Regions from separate parts of the Shewanella sp. TB7-MNA-CIBAN-0143 genome, predicted to be linked through region 2. Evidence: predicted binding sites of a transcription regulator. Region 2 holds the regulator's gene; each other region holds the start of a gene.
The links. Region 2 encodes MetJ, which represses methionine synthesis genes. Its sites were predicted from a motif close to TAGACGTCTAGACGTCTA; they were not measured.

Region 1: the regulator MetJ is predicted to act here: its motif matches at 1,470-1,487, upstream of msrA (peptide-methionine (S)-S-oxide reductase MsrA).
Region 3: the regulator MetJ is predicted to act here: its motif matches at 1,745-1,762, upstream of serA (phosphoglycerate dehydrogenase).

Annotation. Positions count from the first base shown of each region.
Region 1 covers NZ_JBEOPL010000025.1:65,676-68,964, forward strand. The annotation lists gene trxB (thioredoxin-disulfide reductase) at 1-762, opposite strand, end outside; gene msrA (peptide-methionine (S)-S-oxide reductase MsrA) at 968-1,447, opposite strand; gene astE (succinylglutamate desuccinylase) at 1,669-2,697, shown strand; gene AAEY97_RS18130 (thiamine pyrophosphate-dependent dehydrogenase E1 component subunit alpha) at 2,854-3,289, shown strand, end outside.
Region 2 covers NZ_JBEOPL010000006.1:119,321-122,609, forward strand. The annotation lists gene AAEY97_RS06895 (DUF3373 domain-containing protein) at 1-78, opposite strand, end outside; gene AAEY97_RS06900 (c-type cytochrome) at 227-556, opposite strand; gene AAEY97_RS06905 (sulfite exporter TauE/SafE family protein) at 923-1,663, opposite strand; gene metJ (met regulon transcriptional regulator MetJ) at 1,739-2,053, opposite strand; gene metB (cystathionine gamma-synthase) at 2,262-3,289, shown strand, end outside.
Region 3 covers NZ_JBEOPL010000007.1:104,855-108,143, forward strand. The annotation lists gene AAEY97_RS07765 (helix-turn-helix transcriptional regulator) at 1-592, opposite strand, end outside; gene AAEY97_RS07770 (DUF2238 domain-containing protein) at 1,074-1,697, opposite strand; gene serA (phosphoglycerate dehydrogenase) at 1,890-3,119, shown strand; gene ygfZ (tRNA-modifying protein YgfZ) at 3,286-3,289, shown strand, end outside.

The DNA.
Region 1 (3,289 bases), on a different contig from region 2:
ACCAGCAAAAATACCAGTATTAGGGCTGTGACCAATCGCAATAAACACACCAGCGACTTCTAAATCGGTCACTGAACCATCTTTAGTGCTTTTCTTCTTAAGCCCAGTCACACCCATCTCGTTACCAGTGACTTCTTCAAGTGTTTGGTCTAGGTGTAAAATGATATTACCGTTCGCAACTTTATCCATTAAACGATTGATCAGAATTTTTTCTGAACGGAAGCTGTCACGACGGTGAATTAAGTGAACTTCAGAAGCTATATTACTTAAGTAAAGTGCTTCTTCAACTGCAGTGTTACCACCACCAACCACCGCAACTTTTTGGTTACGATAGAAGAAACCATCACATGTTGCGCAGGCAGAAACACCACGGCCCATGAATGCTTCTTCAGACGGGAGGCCTAAATATTTAGCCGATGCGCCAGTAGCAATAATGAGTGCATCACACGTAAACTCGCCGTTGTCACCTTTTAAGCGGAAAGGTCGCTCAGTTAGGGTCACTTCGTTGATGTGATCAAAAATAATTTCAGTATCAAACTTCTCAGCGTGCTTTTGCATGCGTTCCATTAATGCTGGACCAGTTAAGTCTTCAGCATCGCCTGGCCAGTTTTCTACTTCAGTCGTAGTGGTTAATTGACCACCTTGCTGCATGCCTGTGATCATCACAGGATTTAAATTTGCACGCGCAGCATAAACAGCAGCGGTATAGCCAGCAGGGCCAGAACCTAAAATTAGTAGGTTAACGTGACGAGCTTCACTCATGATTTTGTTCTCCGATAACATGCCTTAAGCAATTTGCATGGGATTGTATGGAATTTACTACTGCGGGTAAAGTGAAGTTGAGTGCAGGAAATCGATTGAGCTAATCTATTGTGTAAATATTCCGTTTCAGGTGAGGTAATGATACACATTAACTCGCTTGAAACGGTTACTTGTCGTTCAACGAACGATTGATTTTTTGTTAGGTTTAGTAAACCAAGTGACAGGTTGGTAAATTATTTTTTTCTAAATAATTCTGGTGGTATTCCTCGGCAATGTGGAATGTTTGTATCGGTACAATTTCAGTCACAATATGACGCTGTCCCCATTTACCGCTTCGTGCTAATGCCAGCTTTGAGCTTTCAGCTTGGGCTTTTTGCTCTTTATCGTGAAAAAAAATCGTGCTGCGATATTGAGTACCAATGTCACCGCCCTGCATATTCAGCATGGTTGGGTTGTGATTTTTCCAAAAAGTGTCCAACAAGTCGTCGTAACTGACGATTTCTGGATCAAACTCAACTTGAACCACTTCTGCGTGACCAGTTGAACCCGTTTTCACTTCTTTATATGTGGTCGCACTGTCTTTGCCACCCATGTAGCCACACGTTGCGTTACTGACGCCGTTAATTTCACGGAAAAAATATTCAACACCCCAAAAACAGCCTGCACCAAATGTTGCTAACGCCATGACATACCCTTAAAACAAATTATAGAAGTCTAGATGGCTACAATTGTGTTGAATATTGTGTAGTTTTGCAAGCAAACTTTTATTAATAAATAAATCTAACATATGCCACCAATAAAATAGCGTTTGGCTATGATAGAATCCGCGACAATAGGCAGTAATAGTTAACATCGTTTTACGTCAAAGTTAACTACGCCATATAATAATGAGACAAGGAGTTGATAGTGTTATCTGACCTGATGATAAACCATGATTTTTTAGCCTATACCTTAGCCAATCCAAATCAATTACCTGAAGCATCTGATTTTATGTTGGCAGATCATACCCGTGTAGATGTATGGGATACGGGAGTGATTGTATTTACTCCGGCTAATGCAACCAAAGATATCGTGCTGTCTTGTGCTGTGCACGGTAATGAAACTGCGCCGATTGAAATCTGTAATCAACTCATTAAAGATTTGCTCAGCCAACGCATTATTGCCAAGCAGCGTGTGATGTTTTTAATTGGTAATCCGGCCGCGATTATCAATAAAACCCGTTTTATTGATGAAAACATGAATCGTCTATTTAGTGGCGCGCATTCTAAAGGCGAGGGCTTAAGCCATCCAGAGCGTCATCGTGCAAAAGCGTTAGAGCAATACGTGGCAGACTTTTTCAATGCCAATAATGACAATCAACGTATTCATTACGACTTACATACTGCTATTCGTGCTTCTAAGCATGAAAAGTTTGCCATATACCCATACCGTCCTGGCCGTGCTTTTAGCGGTGAACAAATTATGTTTTTGGCGGCATGTGGCGTTGATACTATGTTGTTTCACCACGAACCAACAACAACGTTTAGTTACTATTCGTCAGAGCAATTCCAAGCAGATGCTTTTACAGTGGAATTAGGTAAAGTGATGCCATTTGGCCAAAACGACATGAGTCGTTTTGCACAAACTCAAACTATGCTTGAAATGTTGATTACTGAAACTGAGTTAGCACCTGTTGAGTTCGACCCTAGCAAGGTCAACTTGTATAAAGTATCGCGCTCTATTAACAAGCACTTTGATGATTTTGAATTTAGCTTTGCTGGTGATGCAGAAAACTTCAGTGCCTTTAGTCAGGGCGAGGTGTTAGCGACAGAAGGCGGTAATTCAATCACTGTTGAATACCCACAAGAAGCCATTGTATTTCCCAATGCAAATGTGCCCATTGGGCAACGCACAGTGTTATGTTTAGTACCCGCGTTGAACGAAACTATTATCTAGTCGTAAAGCAATATATACATGTCAATCGCGAGTAAAATGCGTTTACAGTGAGAGTAAGTATTGATAGGTAGTTTACGTTAACGTAATGTCTACTCGCATAGTATAAATAGAGCCATGTTTATGTTGAACATGGCTCAACAATAACAAGAGCATAATATGAGCAACGCACCACTGACCAATGAAACAGTGCACCGTGTCAGCTTCTTAGACAAAGCGTCATTGCACATCCCCATTTTGCGTATTTTGCAAGCTGATGGCACCACTTATGAAAGTGCGGTTCTACCAGTAATCGACAAGGCTCTGGCCGAAAAAATCTTTGATACCTGTGTTTTTACACGCGTATTAGACGAGCGTATGTTGGGTGCCCAGCGTCAAGGACGGATTAGTTTTTACATGACCTGTACCGGTGAAGAAGCCTCAATTATTGGCAGCACAGCCGCGCTTGATAAAGACGACGTCATTTTGGCTCAATATCGTGAGCACGCCTCATTGCGTTATCGCGGCTTTACGACTGAACAATTTATGAATCAAATGTTCAGTAACGAGAAAGATCTAGGTAAAGGTCGCCAAATGCCGATTCATTACGGCAGCC
Region 2 (3,289 bases):
TGCATCGGTATCTGCTGCTAGGCTTGCGCCGCTCATAAAGAGCGCGTTAGCCACTAATATTGAGATGAGAGTTCTCATGGTCTTTCTCCCCTTTATTTGCCAAATAACAAGGTCAATTTGGCAAATTTTTTGTGTCAGGATCCCTGAGGCTAAGCCTCACAGTTTTTTCGTTTGGTTTATTGGCTGATGTTTCGTTTAGAACGAAAAGATACTCAGCATTGATGATTTAGCCGCAAGTAGCTGGTTGGTCTGAATCGGCGGCGTGGTCATATAAAAACTGTTGAATATCTTTTATGTCTTTTTCTGATAAGGCTTCAAAAACGGCAGGTTTAGCTTTGTGCTTATCACGAGTAAAGAAACGATCCCATTGGCTCATGGTTTTGGTCATTGGGGTTAATTCAGGGCCTTCACTGTTAGCGCTGTGGCAGGCTTTACATTCTTTTTTGTACAGGTGCTTACCTTTTTTAGGATTACCACCATCTGCGGCCATCACTTGGGTGCCAAGTGATAATGCCATTGCAACTGCGATACCAACTTTAATGTAAGTGTTCATCATTTTGTCCTCTGTCGGGCTTATTAGGGTTGTGCATTAACAGCATTTAATTATTTCTTTGCTGTAAACAATGTTACCTAAAAGTGAGTAGTGTTAATTTGAAGTAGATCATATCCATGAGAAAAATCTAATTGAAAAAAAGTTAATTGAAAGAAATCTAATGGACTAGTGTGATGTGGATCTATTGCGTAAAGATGATGAGTTTGTTAGGGGAGATAAAAGAGGTTTTTTTGATTCTTATTATGGGTATTTTTAGTTGAGAAATAGACTTTTGATAAGCAGGTTTTTACTAAATAGAGGGATTATTAATCATCATTTGAGATCAAGCCCATTGATGGCTGGTTTTGTTTACAGGTGCAGAATAGCTGATTAGCTCATTAACGTGTTGGTCGACATAATCACTAATACAGTGGCACTAATACTACATAACACTAAGGTGACTATGCGGGTTTTATCTTTATCAACGCGGCCAATTAATCTACCTGAGACAAGATAACCAGCAACGACTGAAGGCAATAATAGCAGTGATAGCCATAAATGCTTCACTTCAACTAAGCCGACGATGGTTAGAATAGCTAAGGCAATTAATGAGCTAAACACGAAAAAGGCAGATAATGCCGCTCTAAACTGACCTGGGTCTTGGCCTGCAAGCAAAATGGCCATTGGTGGACCACCGATAGCAGCGATATTGCCAAATATGCCTGAAAATACCCCAGCGATAAATAAACTGAGGCGATTAATGGGGGCGGTAAAGCGAAAAATGCTAAGAATAACAGCAATAAACACAATGCCTGCAATCACTAAGCCTAGTATGGCTTGTGGGGCAAACAGCAATAATCCAGCGCCTAAAAACCCCCCAGGGATCCGCCCGAGTAAGGCATATTGCAAACCATTAAATTGTAGGTGACCGCGTTCTCTAAATAAGGTCATTGCAGAAATGGCAAAGCCCATAACAATAATAGGAACAGGAACTAATTGAGGATTAACAATATACAGCAGCGGGCTAGCAACAACGGCTAACCCAAAGCCAATTAAGCTTTGGGTTAGCGCGCCAAAAAACACGATAATCGATGCCAGTATCAAGGTCGTTGGATCGATAAATGACATCATAAGTTCTCTTTAAAAACATGACGACTTCTTATTAGGGTCGTTTCAAAGTCTGTGAGGTATTGACTAATCAGTGAATTATTCGAGCTCTTCCCACTCGATACCCATATCATCCATTAACTTTTTCGCTTCACTTGGAATGCTATCAGGCTGATCTTTTGATAGATCACCGTCATAAGGTAATGGTTGACCTGTGTACGCATGCAAAAATGCTTCGCATAGCAGTTCACTGTTAGTTGCATGGCGCAGATTATTTATCTGGCGACGCGTCCGCTCATCCGTCAGTACTTTTAATACTTTTAAAGGGATAGAAACCGTAATTTTTTTTACTTGTTCATTTTTTTTGCCGTGCTCGGCATATGGGCTGATATATTCGCCATTCCACTCAGTCATTAACTTACCCTTAACGATAAATACGCTGCAGATTTTAAACCGTTACAATCTCTAGTCAAATTATTGCTACTATTTAATCCCGATTGCAAATAGATTTCTTGATGTTTAGACGTCTAAACGTCTATTTAAGTTGACGGATGGGGATCTCTTAGGTAAATTTGGACGTCTAGACATCTCTTTGTGTGTTTGTGAAATTTTAGGAGTCACCATGACTAAGCATCAAAACGCCACATTGGCCGTTCGCCAAGGTATTGAAACAGACACACAACATGGTGCTATCGTGCCACCGATTTATTTATCGACCAATTATTCATTCGATGGCCACAATAATCCGCGCGAGTTTGATTACAGTCGTTCGGGTAATCCTACTCGATGTATTTTAGGTGACGCACTCGCCAAACTCGAGCAAGGTGCTACCGGCGTGGTGACATGTACCGGCATGGCGGCGATTACATTGGTGACTAGCTTACTTGGCCCAGAGGATTTATTGGTTGTGCCGCACGATTGTTATGGTGGCAGTTACCGCTTATTTACTAACTTGGCCAAAAAAGGCCAATTTAAGTTATTGGTTGTTGATCAAACTGATGCGCAAGCGCTGAGCAAAGCGATAGCTCAAAAACCGAAAATGGTGTGGTTAGAAACGCCATCGAATCCTTTATTGCGGGTGGTAGACATTAATGCCATTAGTATCGCTTGCCATGACGTTGGCGCGCTAGTGACAGTCGATAACACCTTTTTATCACCAATATTACAGCAGCCATTATTATTAGGTGCAGACATTGTTATTCACTCAACCACCAAATACATCAATGGTCATAGCGATGTGGTCGGTGGAGCGGTAGTGGCTAAAGATCCTCAAGTGGGTGAGTTGTTACATTGGTGGTCAAATACTCTTGGGCTTACGGGTTCAGCATTTGACAGTTATTTAACCCTCCGAGGCTTACGTACTTTAGCGGTACGAATTCGTGAGCATCAACGTAATGCACAAAAGATTGTTGAGTTACTCAGCGCCAGTGATGTGGTGGCCAAGGTGTATTATCCGGGTTTAAAAGACCATCTAGGTCACGAAATTGCGGCAAAACAACAACAAGGCTTTGGTGCTATGTTAAGTTTTGAGTTAATTGGCGGCGAAGCGGAAGTGGTGGCATTTTTAAAGGCGCTGTCGTTGTTTAGTATTGCCGAAAGTTTAGGCGGAGTGGAAAGTTTAGTCGCCGTTCCGGCCACCATGACCCATAG
Region 3 (3,289 bases), on a different contig from region 2:
TACGGAAAATAGATGAGATATGCGCTTTTACAGTATGTTCACTAATACACAAACGCTGGGCAATTTCTTTATTACGCGCACCGCTAGAAACAAGCTGAATAATGGTTCTTTCTCGACTTGTTAATCTTTGGAGGATGGCCACGGTATCTGCAGGGATTTCAACGTTGGTATCGAGTTGCTGGACTAAACGTCTAAAAATCTTACTGATCAGTGGACGGTCGTACCACAATTCATCAGAAACCATTTTACGCAGACCCGTCAGCATTAAGTCCATGCGTTGATCACTGTATAACAAACCCCGTACGCCTAAGAGTAATGCTGACTCTTGATCAAGTGATCCACGTTCAACTTGGTACAATGCTACAGGGACATGCTCCACTAAACGCGATACCAGTAACGGGATGCCCTTACTGTCTAAGGCCGCACCTTTTTGTGAAACAAGATAAAAGTTGTTGGATTTTTTTTCTAACTCAAGCTCAGCCGCATGTTTTACAATTCGAGTTTTCAACCCGATAGATTCTGCCAAAATAGCTAAATGGCAAGGTGCTGCGATTTGGTGCAAAAACACCAACTCATCAATATTTGAACTCATCACTCTTCTCCCTGAAAAGTACATTATTACTCAACATACCTTGAGCACATCCTGAGGCTATATACTATATGTAAATGAAATACGTTTACTAGCCTTCAAAACTAGGCTGAGCAGATAGTTTACTTTTTGTCGTTATATTAGAGCATGTTCTTTCTTCATTCGTTAATCGCGTTACGAGATAAATCGACTCACCAAAAAAGTGGCTATTAGGTTAAGTCGGTCATTATCAATCACGATTCTTATAATAAAAAACCTTCCTATACAGCAAGCATAGTAAAAATTTGTTAGTTGATATGACTATTATGTAAGTCTAAAGTATGAATAGTAAATTTGACTGACTTTGCGTAGACTTTATCACTAACCCAAGACTGATAAGCTCATACTTTCAATTCGATCAACATCATCAATCTCTCATCAATGCTAGCAGCCAAATTTACTCATTTTATGACAAAATAAGCTAACTAAATAAGTTAAGTGAGCCTTATGATAAAGACTGCTGGTTAAGCGCCATTTTGGTCGCTATTTGTTTATTATGAAGAGACGACAACAACAGTAAGCCACATACCCCACCAATTAATGCTAGAAACATGTCAGATTGAGTATCCCAAACATATCCTTGAGTGCCTAAAAATGCCTCGGCATTTTCACCGGTAGCAATGGCAACCCACCATTCAACTAATTCGTAAAAAGCTGAAAACGCCAACACAAAACATACTGCTAAAAACTGACACCAAGCACCTATTTGCATGACATGTTTACGAATAAATATTTCGCGAGCTAATATTACCGGAATAAAACCCTGAGCAAAATGGCCGACTTTATCGTAATTATTGCGCTCGCCGCCCATCACTTGCGCTAGCCAGTCAAATAACGGCACTTCAGCATAGGTATAACGTGCACCGACAAATAACACACAGCAATGCACTAAAATAAGTGCATAAGCTAACGTAGTCAGAGGAAAGCTTTTACGACTAAAAAATAAAATAGGTAATGCGATTAACGCAGGTATCGCTTCTAACCACCAAGTGAACATATCTTTAGGTGCGCTAACTGACCACAACAGTACTAATAGATAAATCCCTATCCATATAACCTTACTCTTCATCTTAATTCTCTCCATGAGATATTGTTCTCAAATTAGAATATAAACTTTAGCCATCTAGCCCTCTACAAGCGCTTAAAAAAGTGCTACTTTGATAATGCGCCGGAAGTCCGCATTTATATCATAACTATTAGTATAAGCATTAGTATAACCATTAGCTTAAGCACCATTTAATGATAAGAGGGTACCCATATCATGGCGAAACACTCGCTTGACAAGGATAAGATCAAAATCCTGCTGTTGGAGGGCGTCCACCAAACTGCGGTCGATGTACTAGAACGTGCAGGTTATACCAACATTGAATACCATAAAGCCTCGTTAGGCGAAGAGGCTTTGATTGCATCAATTAAAGATGCTCACTTTGTTGGATTACGCTCCCGCACCCAGCTTACTGCGGAAGTATTACACCGTGCAGAAAAGTTGGTTGCGATTGGTTGTTTTTGTATTGGCACCAACCAAGTCGATTTAGCCACGGCCGAGAAACTGGGTATTCCTGTTTTCAACGCCCCTTTCTCCAACACCCGCAGTGTTGCTGAATTGGTGATTGGTGAAATCATCATGCTGATGCGTGGCATTCCACAGCGCAATGCCATGTCACATCGTGGCGGTTGGTTGAAGAGTGCTAATGGCAGTGTTGAAGTCCGTGGTAAAACCTTAGGTGTGATTGGTTATGGCCATATTGGTACTCAACTGGGTATTTTGGCTGAAACCTTGGGCATGAGAGTGATTTTCTTTGATATTGAAGATAAGTTACCGTTAGGCAATGCCTCTCAAGTTCACTCTATGGACAAGTTATTGGCCCAAGCAGACGTTGTTAGCCTGCATGTACCAGAAACACCGCAAACTAAAGACATGTTCGCTAAAGCTGAATTTGCTCAAATGCGTCAAGGCAGTTTCTTTATCAATGCCTCTCGCGGAACTGTTGTTGATATCGAAGACTTAGCCGATGCCCTGAAGTCAGAACATCTTGCGGGTGCTGCGATTGACGTATTCCCGGTAGAACCTAAGTCGAATGATGATGAATTCATCTCTCCACTGCGTGGCTTAGACAATGTATTACTCACACCGCATATTGGTGGTAGTACTGCTGAAGCACAGGAAAATATCGGCGTAGAAGTGGCTGGCAAACTGGTGAAATACTCAGATAACGGTTCTACCCTGTCTGCGGTCAATTTCCCTGAAGTGTCTTTAGCGCAACATAGCGGTACCTCACGCTTATTGCACATTCATCAAAACCGTCCTGGTGTATTGATTAAAATTAACCAAGCGTTTTCTGAAAAAGGCATTAACATTGCTGCTCAGTACTTACAAACCACTGCTGAAATTGGTTACGTGGTAATGGAAGTCGATTCTGATCAAGCAGAAGAAGCATTGGTTGAATTAAAATCTATTGAAGGCACTATCCGTGCGCGGGTATTGTTTTAAACTGACTTTTATAAGCAATTAACTTGAGTTAATTGTCTTCCTAAAAAAGCTACCTTGTGCACAAGGTAGCTTTTTTATTGGCTTTAAAACCATAGCCCCCTGTTGAGCATTCTATTAATCCGTTACACTCCAACCATACCGTCTTATTCACACGTTAGGGATAGTTATGA